Regions from separate parts of the Peribacillus phoenicis genome, predicted to be linked through region 2. Evidence: a T-box and tRNA genes for the amino acid it is inferred to sense, from the RefSeq annotation. Region 2 holds a T-box; the other holds one or more tRNA genes.

Region 1 (9,289 bases), 330 kb from region 2:
GAGCGCCAGCTTCGGTGGAGGCGTTGGTGGGATACTACCCTGGCTGTATTGAAATTCTAACCCGCGCCCCTTATCGGGGTGGGAGACAGTGTCAGGTGGGCAGTTTGACTGGGGCGGTCGCCTCCTAAAGAGTAACGGAGGCGCCCAAAGGTTCCCTCAGAATGGTTGGAAATCATTCGTAGAGTGTAAAGGCACAAGGGAGCTTGACTGCGAGACCTACAAGTCGAGCAGGGACGAAAGTCGGGCTTAGTGATCCGGTGGTTCCGCATGGAAGGGCCATCGCTCAACGGATAAAAGCTACCCCGGGGATAACAGGCTTATCTCCCCCAAGAGTCCACATCGACGGGGAGGTTTGGCACCTCGATGTCGGCTCATCGCATCCTGGGGCTGTAGTCGGTCCCAAGGGTTGGGCTGTTCGCCCATTAAAGCGGTACGCGAGCTGGGTTCAGAACGTCGTGAGACAGTTCGGTCCCTATCCGTCGCGGGCGCAGGAAATTTGAGAGGAGCTGTCCTTAGTACGAGAGGACCGGGATGGACGCACCGCTGGTGTACCAGTTGTCTTGCCAAAGGCATAGCTGGGTAGCTACGTGCGGACGGGATAAGTGCTGAAAGCATCTAAGCATGAAGCCCCCCTCAAGATGAGATTTCCCATGGCGCAAGCTAGTAAGATCCCTGAAAGATGATCAGGTTGATAGGTCAGAGGTGGAAGCATGGTGACATGTGGAGCTGACTGATACTAATAGATCGAGGACTTAACCAACGCTTTTTAAAAATGAAATACCTTCTTATTATCTAGTTTTGAAAGAATGAAAATTTCTTCTTGCATTTTCTCAAAAAGACGTTATAATAATATATGTCTTGAAAAAATGTAAACATTGTTTGGTGACGATAGCGAAGAGGTCACACCCGTTCCCATTCCGAACACGGCAGTTAAGCTCTTCAGCGCCGATGGTAGTTGGGGGTTTCCCCCTGTGAGAGTAGGACGTCGCCAAGCTTATATTGTTCCGCAGTAGCTCAGTGGTAGAGCATTCGGCTGTTAACCGAACGGTCGTAGGTTCGAGTCCTACCTGCGGAGCCATTATTGGAGAGCTGTCCGAGTGGCCGAAGGAGCACGATTGGAAATCGTGTAGACGGGTAACCCTGTCTCAAGGGTTCAAATCCCTTGCTCTCCGCCATTTATACCTGGCCCGTTGGTCAAGCGGTTAAGACACCGCCCTTTCACGGCGGTAACACGGGTTCGAATCCCGTACGGGTCACCATTTAGACAACATATTGGAGGATTAGCTCAGCTGGGAGAGCATCTGCCTTACAAGCAGAGGGTCGGCGGTTCGATCCCGTCATCCTCCACCATTTTTCAATAAGATCAGGTTGTTTCTGCATAAAGGATTGATTATTCAGCCCATTGAAACGCTCAACACGAAAACTTGATGCTCAATAGCAACATTATTACCGTCGCGGGGTGGAGCAGTCCGGTAGCTCGTCGGGCTCATAACCCGAAGGTCGCAGGTTCAAATCCTGTCCCCGCAATCTATGGTCCCGTGGTGTAGCGGTTAACATGCCTGCCTGTCACGCAGGAGATCGCGGGTTCGATTCCCGTCGGGACCGCCATTTTTATTGTTTGGCTCAGTAGCTCAGTCGGTAGAGCAAAGGACTGAAAATCCTTGTGTCGGCGGTTCGATTCCGTCCTGAGCCACCATAGTAGTGCCGGTGTAGCTCAACTGGTAGAGCAACTGACTTGTAATCAGTAGGTTGGGGGTTCAAGTCCTCTTGCCGGCACCATGTTTCATCCATATGCGGAGGGGTAGCGAAGTGGCTAAACGCGGCGGACTGTAAATCCGCTCCTTCGGGTTCGGCAGTTCGAATCTGCCCCCCTCCACCATTTTTCTTACAGGGGTATAGTTTAAAGGTAGAACAGAGGTCTCCAAAACCTCCAGTGTGGGTTCGAGTCCTACTACCCCTGCCAATTTCAATCCTATAATGGCGATTGTGGCGAAGTGGTTAACGCACCTGATTGTGGTTCAGGCATTCGTGGGTTCGATTCCCATCAGTCGCCCCATTTTAAAAAACATGGTATAATGATTACAACGTTATTGGGCTATAGCCAAGCGGTAAGGCAACGGATTTTGATTCCGTCATGCGAAGGTTCGATCCCTTCTAGCCCAGCCATATGCGAAAGTAGTTCAGTGGTAGAATACAACCTTGCCAAGGTTGGGGTCGCGGGTTCGAATCCCGTCTTTCGCTCCAAAAACGTTGGCGGCATAGCCAAGCGGTAAGGCAGAGGTCTGCAAAACCTTTACCACCGGTTCGATTCCGGTTGCCGCCTCCAACAAACATGCCGGTGTGGCGGAATTGGCAGACGCGCACGACTCAAAATCGTGTTCCTCTGGAGTGCCGGTTCGACCCCGGCCACCGGTATCAAAAGAAGTCGAAACATGGTGCTTATATCAGTAATTTAATAGTGAATAAGTACCGCAATTTAAACCGTTTCTCACAGTAGTGGGTAACGGTTTTTTTGTGTTTATTTTTTGAGAAATGGTCTTTACTAAATATCTTCTAATCGTGTGAACTAATCGTGTGCATAGATAGGGGTGATTACTGTAATGGCTAGGCGGAAAAATGGTTTAAGTGAAGCTGAACTTTCTATTGTTCGTCAAAAAAAGCAATCGTACGTCCAATCGTTCAAAGATGCATGAGAACTGTTTGAAAGAGATTGTGATATACGCAATTTGAGACCGTACACCATCAAGTATTATCGTAATGAAATTTCAGTTTTTCTAACTCACTAATCTGAACAGGGTATAGACTTAACTGTACTTAAACCTTCCAGTGTTACTGAAGAACACGTAAAGGAAAACTTCCAGAAAAATTAATTGATTTAAATGACATGATGTTGAATAGATTTATGTTAGACGCATATTTGTCTACTCTAACAAAGGAATTAGACAAGGAGAGAATAAAACTAAACGAAATCATACCTTTAATTTACCCTAACTAATATTTTAAATTAATGCAGAAATATTAGTTAATTGTGACCAACTGCTGGAGATACAGTTGGTCAATAACTTTACATATCATTCAATAAATATTCTTCTAATATTGACCGCATACGTTTACTTGGAATGTATAGGTTAATAGCTTTACCTTTCCTGATTCTGCTTCTCCATATCCACTGAATGAATTCAGATAATGCATACATATCTTCATTCACCTCTATGCCACGTACACTAAAGAATTTCTTTTCATACGGATTCATGAAGCGATTCACCACATAAGCAAGCGATTCCTTTTCTTTAAATTCGTTTGTTGCACGTGCATTACAAGCAACAAATCCTTTCGTGTTTCCTTTACTCTTCTGTTGTTTCCATTCTTGATAGACAGATGGAAATGTGTCAGTCAATTCGATTTTCCTTCTACCAAACTTTACTCCATTGCGAATTTGTAACTTCACCTCCTTCTTTTTGGCGTGTCTTTTTATGTGGACGATCTAACTCCAGACTATGTTGAAATTAATGGTGAGGAACATTTTGATTTTTTTAATTGTACAATAATTAGAATTTAAGTTGCACGTTTTATTGTATACCTTAAATGTTTTTTTGGGGGTTTCTTTTTTGGTGATTGGCGTTTCTAAAAAAAAATCTTGAGATGTGAAATAACTGGTAAAATAGTTTAAATAAATAGGAAGTGGGTAGTTTTGGGATATTTAATTTTGGGCTTTATTATCGTAGTGGTTCTTATAGTTTTGGTTTCTTTATTTGTTGGGTGAAAATTGATACATCCGAATGCGAAACCTGTAAATAGTTATCCTAGTGATTATTTAATGGAATTTGAAGATATAGAATTCAAAAGTAGGGGGAATGAAATAAATTTATAGGGATGGTTTATACCGGCTTTGGGGAAAGAAAAAATGGTCTTGATTTTTGGCTATGGATACTTGGCAAATAGAGTAGAACCTAGGGCTAATGCGTTGGAATTAGTAAAATTTCTAATTGGCGAGGAGGTTAGTTGCTTGCTTTTTGATTTTAGGGCTTGGGTAAATTCAGAGGGTAATATGACCACTTTGGGTTATTATGAAAAAAATGATATGCAAGGTGCTGTTGATTGGGTTAATAGGTTTTTCTATGGGTGGTGCTACTGCATTATTAGCAGCAGCGGAGGAAGAGTGTGTGGGAACTGTGATTGCAGACAGTCCATTCAGTGACTTGAGGTCATACTTTTTGAGAGTATGTTTTAATTCACAAAGCTTCCTAAATAACCATTTACGCCAATTATTCTTTGGTTATTACCTTTTATTTCTCGTATAGATATAAATAGTATAAAGCCCATAGAAGCTATTGAAAAAATTTATCCGAGGAAAATACTATTTATACACAGTGATTCTGATAGGACAATTTCCCATAAACATAGTGTTGACTTGTCCAATTAGAAAAAATCATATTTACTTCTTCTGCATAGAGTTTTAAATTATTATGGATTTTAGATGGGTTTGAGGGATCGCTAAAATCTTTTGAAGCATCTGCCGCTTCATTTTTTACTGTACTTGCTGTTTTAGAACGTTCATTAAAAAAGAACGGAGCTTCTTTACTTATCGATTTTTCCACAATTAATTTTTCAGCGACTGGTGATCTTTGCACTATTGTTATTTATTTCTACCATTTGCTTGTAACATAAATTTGTTAAAGAGACATAAAAATAGAGGAGAAACAACGAATGAAAACGATAACGACCGTTCTGACAGCTGTCATTTTATCGAGTCAATCACTGCCAATTTTTGCAGTGGGTTTAGAATCACCATCTGCTGAGACTAACAAAGAGGAACAGCAAGCTTCACTTTTTGAAACAAATTCAAATTCAGAGAAGCCTTTACCGACAAAGGAAGCTAAAAAAGCAAGTTTAGTTGAATCTCCACGTTCTGAAGAAGCTTTGAAGGAAAAGAACGAGGATATAAAACTTTCATCAGAGGCGACATTCGACGCATCAGCCCGACCATTAAATGGAATGTCAGGAGAATCTGAGTCGGTAATAGAAGCGAATTCAGATAAAGATCAAGTAGACGAAAAAGAAGGGACAACTACCAAAGAACAAGTAGAAGTTCCTATCATTCCTGAAGAAACAACAAAAGAGGAGGAAACTCAAACTCCAAGTGAGGGGATCGAAGAACGAGCGAATATAAAAACAAATATTGAAGAGCGAGATTTTGTTACAGCCCCTACAATTCCATCTCACGATGAAGAAACTGTAGATATTCCAGATGTATATTTAAAAACAGCTATAGCAAAGGAACTTGGAGTAACTTCTGACACAATTATGACTAAAGACATGCTAAGTAAAATATCAAATTTAAAAATCGTAAATGTTGAAAATTTGAGCGGTTTAGAGCATGCTACTAACCTTGAAAAACTAGATGCTGTATCGGTATCGGCTAAAGATTTATCGCCTATTTCTTCACTAACAAAACTAACAGAATTAAATATGAGCACAGATAGCGTAAACATAGTATCGCTAAGTTCTTTAACTAATCTAACGAAATTGAACTTGTCTGGTTCTTATAGGTTGAGCAATCTCTCTCCGATATCTCATTTAGTAAATTTAGAAGAGTTAGTCTTAGGAAATACGCGATTCAATACAAGTTCAAGTCCTATTGAAGATATAAGTTTTATAAAGAATTTAAAGTTGTTGGAATCTATCTCTATAAATCGAACCAATTTGAACGATATTTCTCACCTTCAAGCTCTAAAAAAATTAACATCCATTTCTTTAGAAAATAATCGAATTCAAGATATCTCAGTACTCAGTGATTTGTCAAATATTGAAACATTAAATCTAGCTGGTAATCAAATCAATGACGTATCATCTATAAACACATTATCTAAATTACACACTGTGAATCTGACTCAAAACTACATAGTGGATAATCCACTCAATATTGAAAAGATGATAGCAGATCAAAATTTTTTATCAGATACAGCTAATCAATACCAGGTGTCTGTTCCTGAATCAATCCGTATTGCACTAGGGACCAGTCTAGACGTTCCCTTGTCATGGACTCACGACGGCTTAACGCTAACCGACCTCTCTAAGACTCACTTTAGGCAAGTTAAACCTGTGGTTACAACCTCTGAATCTGGACTTCAGATTGATTCTGCATCCATCCAAAAGGTGTCATTAACAGGTCAAGAAGCTGGAACATACCAAGTAACCATTGAACCAGTTCCAGGATATATAAAAACGGTATCAGTCGAGGTTGTTGATTTACCTGAACCACCAAACTTACAGCCCCTTTCCATTCTGAATACGTCTATTACAGGTACAACCAAACCTGGATATACCGTTCATGCAATGGTTGAGGGGAAATCGTATACGGGGACAGCAGATTCGCAAGGTCATTTTTCGATACCAGTCCCATCCCTATCTCAAGGTACTAAAGTAGAAGTAAGGGTTGCTGATGCAAGGGGAGTTGAGAGCGATCCTACGCATATTACAGTTGTTGATGGAGTAGCTCCTAAACTGAATGCTGTTACCGAACGTCTTCAAGCTGTTACTGGCTACGTCATCGATGGGCACAAGACCGTCCGCTTACTCGTAAATGGGGTTCCTCAACGAATTGCAATGGTGGAGGAAGACGGGTATTTCACGATTCCAACTCGTTTCATTAAAGTAACGGATACGATAAACCGTCCTATACGGAATGCCGATCAGATTACAGTGGATTATGGACTGCGGACCCCAGAACATTTACAAGCTCATATGAAGGTGGGGTGGACCATTACATCTCCAATAAGGGTTAACACCGTTGAATCAAAGGCGGACTATGTCACTGGTACAGCCGAAAAAGGGACACAAACGTTGCGTCTTGTGGTCAATGGAATCCTTCAACGTGTGATTACACCTAAACAGGCTGGGGCTGGAAAAATTGAAAAAGACGGAACATATCGCATCTATAGTCGTTTTGTTGTCACGAAGTCAGGAGACGTACGCCGTCTTCAAAAGGGAGATGTCGTAACGATCGATGAAGGCGTCCAAATTAATGGACAATACACGTCAAATAAAAATGCGACAACAGTTCAATAATAAGAAGAGATGTATGGCCAAGGGGAATACTCTCCTTGGCCATACATGTGTTCATAAATGAGAAAGATCGGAGACCTATATGCACCCTATTTACAGCAAAGTCGGAATCGTATCCCTATTCATGATATTGTTCTTCTCACTTAATACGACTGCTTATGGAGAAACATGTGAAACGAAAGAAGACATCTATATTCAAATCCTAGATAATGACCGGAATATCCTTTCTTCCTCAAAAGAATCACGTGGCAAGCCACTTAAATGCTTTAATACGACAAGCAACGCGAGCTATTGGCGAATCGCCATCCACGATGCCATTGCTGCGGCGAAAGGGACAGGCATTGTTGTCTTACCGTCTGCAGATATTCACATAAGCGCATTTATCGACTTAAAGAGTGGAGTCACATTAGAAGGAACTGCCGCAGCTGATGGCACGCCCCTGACGACCATTCATAATGTTCACACAGGAGATCCTGTCACACTAAAAATGCACAGTCATACAGGTGTAAAAAAAATCATATTTAATGGAAAAAGGACAGATAAACTATACAATGCGAAACACCGAGCCATACAGGCTACGGCAATCGACCAAACAAAAACAACAACGGATCTCGTCGATATCTATCCAACAGCCAAACGATTAGAAAACATCACGATTGAAGATGTTCATATCAAAGGGTTTAACGGGTTTGGCATCTATTTAGAGCATGTCTATAACGTAACAATTAAAGGGTCAGATATTTTATATAAGAAAAATATGGTGATATCCGACATTGGGTATGCTGGTATTGCCGGATACTCTGCGAATAACGTCGATATACGTAATGTCACGGTTAAAGATCTTTGGCCTGGCGAAACAGTAGGCAGTGCGAAACAGAGCTATGGGATTGCCTTTAGTCATCGCAAAGTGAATCCGGCAGATATTGAAGGAAAAGGACTCGATGTGGCTGCCTCACAAGCTGTTCTCCCACCAAGTAACACCATTATGGTGGATGGGAATGTTGTCGCAAACAACCCGACATGGGAGGGAATTGATACTCATTCCGGACAGAACGTATCATTTATAAACAACATTATTCTAAATACCCGATTCCCTATTATTGTTGGTGGTCTTGATTATGATAGTGGAAAACTGTCAGCTTATCCTCCAAAAAACATTACAATATCAAATAATAGGATTAGTAGAGAAAGTGACTATACTACTTACGGGATTCATCCGAACAATAACATTATTACCGAAAGAGGCATTGCAGTTAACGGGACTCAGTTTACAGATTTGGATAAAAACATGATGGGTTTTCTAGAAAATGTAGAGATTAAAGACAATTATATCAATAATGTGAAAGCCTCACTGGATACACGCGGTGGGATTGGCATACATGTAACGAAAAACGCCACTATCGAAAGCAACAAAATTGAAAATAGCAACATCAATGGCATTGTCTTCATGAGCTCTAATAAGCAAACCAAAATAATAGGCAATGAAATCAATAACATTTCTCCCAATGCAACATTTCCAGAAGCAGGTATCGGCGTTCGCGGCTCCCATAATAATGGAAACGATTCTAACAATTATACGACTAAACCCTTGACGATGCAAAACACTCTGATAGACACTTCAAATACGTATAAAAATGTTGGCATAGAATTTTTCATGGGTAAAGGAGGATATAATCTTTTAAGCAGCGCGAATTCAAGAATTTCACCTGCCAGTTTGTTGTCAGATTCCACTGATTGGAGCCTATACGAAACAACAGACTTAATGCAAGATGAACGAGACTTCCTTCTTTGGGAACGAGACGGTCAAGAGTTCCCACCGTCTTAATAATCTCACATACTTTTCCATCTAGAATGTACATACTTCGTGAAGGTTGTCTATACTGAGTTGACTCCTTTTTGAATCCTAAATGTAAATAATGTTCATTAAAATATAATAAAAATGGATAATTAACGGTATATAATAAGTGATTCGGAAAATAAATAATCGTTTTACCCGACTCAAAATCGTGTTCCTCTGGAGTGCCGGTTCGACCCCGGCCACCGGTATCACCAATAGCGAAGAATCGCTATTACATCAAGCTTCACACTTAATTGTGTGAAGCTTTTTTGTGTTCATGACGCACTACAGAATATGTACAAATTATGTGCGGGGGTATTATGCAATGGTTTTTAATCACTCCAGAATCAAGGGAGTTGAAACCAAGGAGCATACAAAATCGAATCA
Region 2 (9,289 bases):
GCCTGCATTGGAATCATGGTTTATTTCTTGATGACGAGCTTAGGGGAAATGGCGACTTATATGCCTGTGTCGGGATCATTTTCCACCTACGCCACACGCTTTGTTGATCCCGCATTCGGCTTTGCACTTGGCTGGAATTATTGGTTTAACTGGGCAGTCACCCTTGCCGTGGAAATAGCTGCAGCAGCCATCATCATGAAATTTTGGCTCCCTGATGTACCCAGCCTTATATGGAGCGCATTGTTTCTTGGAATCGTCTTCACCCTCAACGCCCTATCCATTAAAAGCTATGGTGAATCTGAATATTGGTTTGCACTAATAAAAGTCATCGCCATCATTTTCTTTATCATTATTGGTCTATTGACCATATTGGGGGTTTTTGGCGGAAAGGTGATCGGATTTGAAAACTTCACCATGGATGAGGCACCATTCAAGGGAGGATTTTTATCGATCATCTCAATCTTTCTAATCGCGGGATTTTCTTTTCAAGGAACTGAACTTGTTGGTATTGCTGCCGGAGAAAGTGAAGAACCCGAAAAAAATGTTCCGAATGCGATCCGCCAAGTATTTTGGCGCATCCTCTTATTTTACATCGGGGCCATCCTGATACTCGGCCTCTTAATACCTTATACGAGTCCAAGTTTGTTGAACGGAGATGTCGAAAACATTTCTGTAAGCCCTTTCACACTTGTCTTTGAACGGGCAGGACTGGCATTCGCGGCATCCGTCATGAATGCGGTCGTGTTAACCTCCTTACTATCCGCAGGGAACTCGGGGCTATATGCATCAACGCGGATGTTATGGTCGATGGCAAAAGATAAACAAGCTCCCAAATTCCTGGCTAAAGTCAACCGCAGGGGAATCCCGATGAATGCTTTGATCATGACATCCTTAATTGGAGGACTCGCCTTCTTGACCTCCATTTTCGGGGACCATGTATTTACATGGCTATTGAATGCATCCGGGCTGACCGGCTTCATCGCCTGGATTGGAATCGCCATAAGCCATTATCGCTTTAGACGTGCCTATGTTGCACAGGGTGGTGACCTAAACGAACTGAAATATAAAGCAAAATGGTTTCCATTCGGTCCGATTCTTTCATTCACCCTTTGCATGCTCGTCATAGCAGGACAGAACTATGGAGCATTCCTAAGCGGCAGCATCGACTGGTATGGCGTCGCCGTCTCCTATATCGGATTACCGATATTCCTGGTAGTCTGGTTAGGATACAAGATTTATCACAAGACCAAATTAATATCATTAAAAGATTGTCAATTCGATAAATCAGATGTGGCTTGATATCAATGGAAAAAACCTGAGACCCCTTTGGGGACTCAGGTTTTTTTATGGGGATTTGTATCGAAATCCAGTTATATCTGCGAAAATCGGAATATATCTCCGAAAATCCAGTTATATCTGCGAAAATCGGAATATATCTCCGAAAATCCAGTTATATCTGCGAAAATCGGAATATATCTCCGAAAATCCAGTTATATCTGCGAAAATCGGAATATATCTCCGAAAATCCAGTTATATCTGCGAAAATCGAATTATATCTCCGAAAATCCAGTTATATCTGCGAAAATCGAATTATATCTCCGAAACGGCAATTATCCATCTTAAATCATTTTTTTGCAGCTGAATAATTGGGAAGGGTGCGCAATACTATTATTCTATGTATGATAATACTTTGGATGAAAGGAAACTGATGATGAAAGAGTCGTTTCGCGGTTCTGGAATTGGAGTCATTTTCATGGCGTTCTTCGGTACAATGTGGGCAGGTACCGGTGTAATGGGATTGCAGGGGTGGGGGTTTCCCTACGTGGAACTCGCAGCCATATTGATCGGAATCATAATGGTTATCGGAGGCATATCATTAATTCATGCATCACAAAAAATGTCCAATCAAGTTTCAGAAAATGGGGCTAGGCGTCTTAAGCGTATCGGATTTTTGTTTAATATGGTCTTCATTGCCGAAGGTTTGCTTATCGGGATTGCCATTGCCATCTGTAATTTGATCGATCAGACCGATCTAATACCGGGTGTCATCGCCATTATTGTCGGGATTCATTTTTTACCTTTGGCCTCACTTTTCCAAATCAAGATCTACTATGCAACAGGAGTGCTTCTCTGTTTATTGGCGCTGATCACATTGCTTATTGTGCCAGACACCGTCATGTTGAGGGAGCATCAAATCCTTGCACCGTTATCATTGCTCGGCTTCGGATGTGCGCTAATTCTCTGGACCACTGGACTTACGCTATGGCTTGGAATAAAGAATTCAAGGCGAACGATGGCCGATGAAAATTGAATCAATCAAAAAACCCGTCATGGTGAACGGGTTTTTCATTTTAATTAATTCTTCATCCAGGTCAAGAGCCTGACAATTTGAAATGGTTCATTCCAAACGAGAATGAAACTTAAAAGAAAGAATGCAGCCACAGCCAAAAATTTCAAATTTCCTTTTTCCTTTTTATACATGGCCCCGAAACTGCAAAACATACCAATAAGTAACGCACCGAATCCTGAAATCATAAGCAGCTCGGAGGCTTTTGGTAAAGCAAGGGAACAGCAAAATGCTAGTGTACCAATCACGGCAAATACGATAGACCAATTGCTTAAACTTTTCATAGAGACTCCTTTTTTACTAATTATACCAATTTAGTGTTTATAATAAAATAAATAAATTTGAGGTTGTCACTTATGGGAATATATTGTAATATATATAACAATATAAAAATCCATTTACATTTTAGAAGCATTGATAAGGATATGAATCATTTTTACGGTCTGCAGAGAGGGAAGGGCAGCTGCGAACTTCCTGGCTTAGGAAACTGATTTACCGCCTTTGAGCTATATCGGTGAACAAGAGTAACTGATATCGTCTAAGCTGCGTTACAAGCTCCAGAGCCATGAGTGTTTTCTTGCTTATGGGAAATTGGGTGGAATCACGGGTAACGCACTCGTCCCTTATTTAGGGATGGGTGCGTTTTTTATTATTATAATATTGCCATGATAAGGACATGAATCATTTTTACGGCCTTCAGAGAGGGAAGGATAGCTGCGAACTTCCTGGCTTAGGAAACTGATTTACCGCCTTTGAGCTATATCGGTGAAAGAGAGTAACTGATATCGTCTAAGCTGCGTTACAAGCTCCAGAGCCATGAGTGTTTCTTGCTTATGGGAAATTGGGTGGAACCACGGGTAAACGCACTCGTCCCTTATATAGGGATGGGTGCGTTTTTTTATATATAAAAATATTGCGATGATGAGGACATGAATCATTTTTACGGCCTGCAGAGAGGGAAGGGTAGCTGCGAACTTCCTGGCTTAGGAAACTGATTTACCGCCTTTGAGCTATATCGGTGAACAAAAGTAACTGATATCGTCTAAGCTGCGTTACAAGCTCCAGAGCCATGAGTGTTTTTTGCTTATGGGAAAATGGGTGGAACCACGGGTAAACGCACTCGTCCCTTGCATAGGGATGAGTGCGTTTTTTTATTATTTAAAAAAGGAGTGTTTATGTGATGGGTGAAAAAATGATTAAAGTTCAATTTCCGGATGGGCAGAAAAGGGAATATCCGCAAGGGGTGACAGTGGAAAGTGTGGCAGGGTCTATCAGCTCAAGTTTAAGGAAAAAGGCAGTAGCAGGAAAACTGGATAAGCAACTGGTTGATCTAAGTCACAAGCTTAATAAGGATGCCGAACTGTCGATCTTGACTCTGGATTCGGATGAAGGATTACAAGTATTACGACATACATCGGCACATGTTTTGGCGCAGGCTGTGAAAAGGTTATACCAAAACGTGGAATTAGGGATGGGGCCAGTCGTGGAAGATGGTTTTTACTATGATTTTAAGTTAGACCATCCTTTGAGTTTAGAAGATCTACAAGCCATTGAAAAAGAGATGGAGCATATCATAAGTGGAAATCTGGAAATTAAAAGGATCGAAGTGACTTATGAAGAAGCTGTGAAGTTATTCGAGGACAGAGGGGAGTCTTTCAAGTTGGATATAGCAAAGAACATCCCTAATGGTGAAAAATTAACGCTCTATCAACAAGGGGAGTTCATCGATCTTTGCAGAGGGCCGCACCTTCCATCCACATTATTTGTAAAATCGTTCAAATTGACTCGTGTATCTGGTGCCTATTGGCGGGGAGACAATCAAAATGAAGTTCTTCAAAGGGTATATGGCGTGGCTTTCCGAAAGAAAAAAGATTTACAGGAGCATTTTGAATTTCTGGAAGAAGCGGCTAAACGCGATCACCGTAAATTAGGGAAGCAGTTGGAGTTATTCATGTTTTCGGAGGAAGCCCCTGGAATGCCGTTTTATTTACCGAAAGGACAAATCGTTAGAAATGAATTGGAGAAGTTCTCGCGGGAGCTTCAGACTGAGGCTGATTACGACGAAGTTCGGACTCCTTTCATGATGAACCAGCGCTTATGGGAACAATCGGGTCACTGGGATCATTACCATGAGAATATGTACTTTACAGAGGTGGATCAAACAAAATTTGCGATGAAGCCAATGAACTGTCCGGGTCATATGCTTATTTTCAAAAACAGTCTTTATTCTTACAGGGATTTACCGATCCGGATGGCCGAATTCGGTCAAGTCCACCGTCATGAATATAGCGGTGCATTGAACGGGATGCTGCGTGTACGTACATTTTGCCAGGATGATGCCCACATCTATGTACGGCAGGATCAAATCGAAAGTGAAATTAAACAAGTGTTTCATCTGATTGATAAGGTGTATCGCACTTTTGGATTCGAGTATTCCGTGGAGCTCTCGACTCGTCCAGAGGATTCAATGGGAGATGATTCCCTTTGGGAAGCTTCTGAAACAGCCTTGAAAAATGTACTGGAAAGCATCGGGATACATTATCAAGTTAATGAAGGGGACGGGGCATTTTATGGACCGAAAATTGATTTTCATATTAAAGATGCATTAAAACGAAGCCATCAATGTGCAACAGTCCAGCTTGATTTTCAAATGCCCGACAAATTTGATCTGACTTACATCGATGAAAATAATGAAAAAGTCCGTCCGGTCGTCATTCATCGTGCCATTTTTGGATCGATCGATCGTTTTTTTGGAATTCTGATAGAACATTTTGCCGGTGCTTTTCCGGTATGGCTCGCCCCGGTGCAAGTACAGATCATCCCTGTCTCACAGGTTCATTTGAATTATTGTTTAAAGGTTCAAAAAGAACTGAAGAATCAAGGCATAAGAGTGACAATTGATGATCGGAATGAAAAGCTGGGGTATAAAGTCAGGGAAGCACAGATGGGGAAAATCCCATATATGCTGGTTCTTGGAGATAAAGAAGAGGAAGAAAATCAAGTGAATGTCCGGAAATACGGGGAACAAGAATTTGAAAATGTCGCAATAGAAACGTTCATCAAGAAAATGGTTCAGCAAATAAAAGAACGCAGCATCTAATAAAAAAGCAGCTTAATCCGGAATTCACGAGTAAAAACGCAAAACTCACGAGTAAATTACAAAATTCACGAGTAAATGTACAAAATTCACGAGTAAAAGCATGAAATTCACGAGTAAATGCCCCTTGGATTATGTTTTTATAAAAAGAGACAGCCGAAATAGCTCGGCTGCCTTTTTTCTATCTACAAATCCATACCCAGCCAACGCCCGGAATGAACTGTTGGAAACAGTTACCGCCCGGTCCACCTTGACCGCCACCTTGACCGCCGCCTTGGCCGCCGCCACCGACAGGGCAGGTTAATCCTAGGTATTGCAATCCGACTATATCTGTACGATGAACCTCATTTGGGATGCCACCTTCTAGTATCTGTACCATACCAGTGGCAGTATTGAGGCCCATCAAAATAAAGGTATGCTGGCTGTTACCCCAAAATGCTCTGAAACAATGACCTTGTCGGCCTGCGTTCAAATGGCTCTGAATAGTGGCTTCTGGAACCAGTGTTTGTACTGGCAGTCTGTTATCACAATAAGGCAAATCGGCATAAGAATTATCGTAATAATATGGATCATTATAATATGGATCATTATAATATGGATCATTATAAGAGTAATAACCGTAATTATTATACATTCAAGAAATCCTCCCTTTTTGTTTACCCTTTCAGGCTATGAACAAAGGGGGATAAGTGTCCGACATGGACAAAGATGGATACTAAAATGGGCAGCCTATTTTTATAATTTAAACGAATTACGAGTAAACTCTTACATTTTCTAAACTCTTTATGTAAATAAAACCTTGGCTGCTTGGATGGCAAAGTAAATGCCAATCCCTATAAGGGATATTCCTGAAATGATCGAGATGCCCATTAAAATGGGTTTGGATAAAAAGCGTCTAAAGGTGCTGGCGATGATGGCCATAGCGAAATCCCAGGTTAAGAGGCCGACAAGGATACCTGAACTGTATAAAAGTAATTGTTCCATATCATATTTTGAAGCGGAGTTTGCGAGAATGGATCCATAAATCCCAAGCCAAAACAAAATGGATAAAGGATTCGAAAGGGACATGATGAATCCTGTCAGGAATGAAGAAAGAAGGGAATCTTTCGCTTTTCGTGCATTCACTTCAATCTTACCTGCACTTAACAGACTTTCAATTCCGGTATAGGTCAGGACGAAAAATCCAAAAAGCCATAAAAATGTCTTCATGAAAGAGTTGTCCAAAAAGTGGACGACACCGAAAAAGACTAGGGCTATAAATACAAAATCCGCTAAAATGGCACCCCAGCCAAAAACCCAGGCATGCCAAAAACCCTTCTTGATTCCTTTGTCCAATTGAGCAGCATTTATGGGACCGATAGGAGCCGCCAGTGATAAGCCTAATAATACATAGCTGAAAAAAACACCCAATTCATCACCTCATCGTTTGTTACATCTTCACTTATTTGAATGTATTCAGACAATTGGACTTGTACCACATTTTTGACCCTTTTTTTGAGGTGATAATTGCGGATTGGTGCTTATGGATGTACCTAGTCGTGACATGGGGGTTTTGTAACAACACAGAAAACTCCTTCATAATGTAATTTAGTCAAATGGAAAGACGCCAATTTTAATGCATGCGCTATTCAAAGCGGAATTGGAGGATAATTATGCCTGAATTATCGATGCCGAATAAATACAAAACCATTCTTGATATCATGCATACGGATATTGCGATAAATGAAATTAAGGGTCATTTTGAAGAAGGAATTTCAAATGCGTTAAACCTGATTAAAGTATCAGCACCTATCATTTTAAATGAAGGTAATGGTATAAATGACAATTTAAATGGTGTGGAGCGGGTTCTTACCTTTGAAGCTCTGGATATTAAGAATAAACAAATAGAAGTGGTTCAATCTTTGGCAAAGTGGAAAAGAATCACTCTTTCTAGGTATGGTTTGGCGTGTGATGAAGGCATTTACACAAATATGAATGCGATAAGACGTGATGAAAAACTGGATCATTTACACTCGTTATTTGTGGATCAATGGGACTGGGAGAAAGTCATAACGAAAGAACAACGTAACGTAGATACATTAAAATCTGAAGTGGAAAAAATATATAGAGCCATTAAATCGACCGAACGTTATATGTTTGAATTCCATCATCTGCTTAAGCCTGTGTTACCTGATGACATTCACTTCATTACGACCCAGGAGTTGGAGGATTTATACCCGAATCTGACTTCGAAGGAAAGAGAGAATGTGGCAGCGAAGAAATATGGTGCAATTTTCATCATGAAAATTGGCGGAGAGTTACAATCGGGGGAAAAGCATGATGGACGTTCACCGGATTATGATGATTGGGACCTAAATGGAGATATCGTTTTATGGAATCCACTCTTGGAATGTGCTTTTGAAGTTTCTTCAATGGGAATTCGAGTAGATGAAAAGTCACTGTTAAAACAATTAAGATTATCCAAAAACGAAAATCGTAAGGTGCTCAATTATCATAAGGCCGTATTGGAAGGAAAGCTTCCGTATTCAATAGGCGGAGGAATAGGGCAATCCAGATTATGCATGTTTTTGCTAAAGAAAGCACATATTGGCGAGGTTCAGGTTTCGGTATGGAATGACCAAATTTTAAACGACTGTAAAAAGAGGAATATTACTCTTTTATAAAGACGAAAGCGGGATATCCATTTTTAAACAGAAATGGAGATTTTATCGAAAGAGGAGGTTTTTTTATATGGATTAAACCCCTCACTAGATTGAAGAAATTTGCAACACTCCTACCGAATAACTGGCTAGTTGAGATACCAAAGCCGCTAGCTTTGATGAGGTTTGGCAAACTGCTCTTCTTTTAATTTGTCTACAGTCTGACCCATTCTTAAAAAGAATGGGTTTTTTATTTTAACGGTCAATAGGGGTAATTTTGGGTGAAGCGCAACTGAATAAATCTATCTGAGCTATAACATAATAATTGAAGACATCTAATATATGATGCAAAACAAATTGGTTTCACAATGTTTACTTTTTATGCAATAAGTTGCTTTTATAATGGATGAGGAGTGTAAGTATGGAAGGTCATGAGAAGCAAAATAAAGATGTAAGCGTGTGGTGCCTGATCAGTATGGCATCGATTCCATTGGTAATGACACTTGGAAATTCAATGCTTATCCCGGTTTTGCCCATTTTCGAGGAAAAGGTGGGGATATCTTCATTTCAATCAAGCATGGTGATAACAAGCTATTCCGTAGCATCCATTTTTTTAATTCCCATTGCTGGTTATTTATCAGATCGATTTGGACGAAAAATGGTAATCCTGCCCAGTCTGATTCTAGCCCTAATCGGCGGATTGATAGCTGGTTATGCATCATGGAAAATGGAAAATCCCTATACATGGATCATCATTGGGAGGGTATTGCAAGGGATTGGGGCGTCTGGGGCCTCGCCCATCATTTTGCCTCTGGTGGGAGATTTATACAAAGATGATGATGAAAAAACTAGTTCTTGTTTGGGAATCATAGAAACCTCGAATACATTTGGGAAAGTACTTAGTCCAATATTAGGTTCCCTGTTTGCTGCATTTATCTGGTTTTTACCATTCTTCTCGATTTCATTCTTCAGTTTAATATCTATTGTTTTAGTCTTTTTCTTTATAAAGGTACCAAAGGAGAAGGATGAGCCGAAGAAATTCAAAGATTTCTGGCATGATACGAAAAAAATATTCAAGCAGGAAGGAAAATGGTTATATACGGTTTTCCTGATTGGTGTATTTGTCATGTTGGTTTTGTTCGGTGTTCTTTTCTTTTTGTCTGATAATCTGGAAAAAATCCATGATTTGCATGGAATCAAAAAAGG

What was found. The T-box of region 2 lies ahead of thrS (threonine--tRNA ligase). A T-box ahead of a tRNA ligase gene usually reads a tRNA of that ligase, here a tRNA-Thr.
Region 1: it has a tRNA-Thr gene. The T-box ahead of thrS (threonine--tRNA ligase) is inferred to sense a tRNA for this amino acid. The anticodon was not compared.

Annotation. Positions count from the first base shown of each region.
Region 1 covers NZ_JBDFMF010000001.1:4,300,081-4,309,369, reverse strand. Annotated here, with positions in the region: rRNA gene ABC374_RS21200 (23S ribosomal RNA) at 1-760, shown strand, start outside; rRNA gene rrf (5S ribosomal RNA) at 879-994, shown strand; tRNA gene ABC374_RS21190 (tRNA-Asn) at 1,004-1,078, shown strand; tRNA gene ABC374_RS21185 (tRNA-Ser) at 1,084-1,175, shown strand; tRNA gene ABC374_RS21180 (tRNA-Glu) at 1,185-1,259, shown strand; tRNA gene ABC374_RS21175 (tRNA-Val) at 1,275-1,350, shown strand; tRNA gene ABC374_RS21170 (tRNA-Met) at 1,454-1,527, shown strand; tRNA gene ABC374_RS21165 (tRNA-Asp) at 1,533-1,608, shown strand; tRNA gene ABC374_RS21160 (tRNA-Phe) at 1,621-1,696, shown strand; tRNA gene ABC374_RS21155 (tRNA-Thr) at 1,704-1,779, shown strand; tRNA gene ABC374_RS21150 (tRNA-Tyr) at 1,796-1,879, shown strand; tRNA gene ABC374_RS21145 (tRNA-Trp) at 1,890-1,963, shown strand; tRNA gene ABC374_RS21140 (tRNA-His) at 1,981-2,056, shown strand; tRNA gene ABC374_RS21135 (tRNA-Gln) at 2,092-2,166, shown strand; tRNA gene ABC374_RS21130 (tRNA-Gly) at 2,170-2,244, shown strand; tRNA gene ABC374_RS21125 (tRNA-Cys) at 2,253-2,326, shown strand; tRNA gene ABC374_RS21120 (tRNA-Leu) at 2,335-2,415, shown strand; gene ABC374_RS21115 (hypothetical protein) at 3,065-3,448, opposite strand; gene ABC374_RS21110 (hypothetical protein) at 4,362-4,631, opposite strand; gene ABC374_RS21105 (Ig-like domain-containing protein) at 4,708-7,068, shown strand; gene ABC374_RS21100 (right-handed parallel beta-helix repeat-containing protein) at 7,148-8,890, shown strand.
Region 2 covers NZ_JBDFMF010000001.1:3,969,709-3,978,997, reverse strand. Annotated here, with positions in the region: gene ABC374_RS19485 (amino acid permease) at 1-1,299, shown strand, start outside; gene ABC374_RS19480 (DUF7010 family protein) at 1,709-2,311, shown strand; gene ABC374_RS19475 (hypothetical protein) at 2,356-2,631, opposite strand; T-box leader at 2,753-2,974, shown strand; T-box leader at 3,004-3,225, shown strand; T-box leader at 3,257-3,478, shown strand; gene thrS (threonine--tRNA ligase) at 3,540-5,447, shown strand; gene ABC374_RS19465 (hypothetical protein) at 5,626-6,078, opposite strand; gene ABC374_RS19460 (LysE family transporter) at 6,228-6,854, opposite strand; gene asnA (aspartate--ammonia ligase) at 7,112-8,107, shown strand; gene ABC374_RS19450 (MFS transporter) at 8,505-9,289, shown strand, end outside.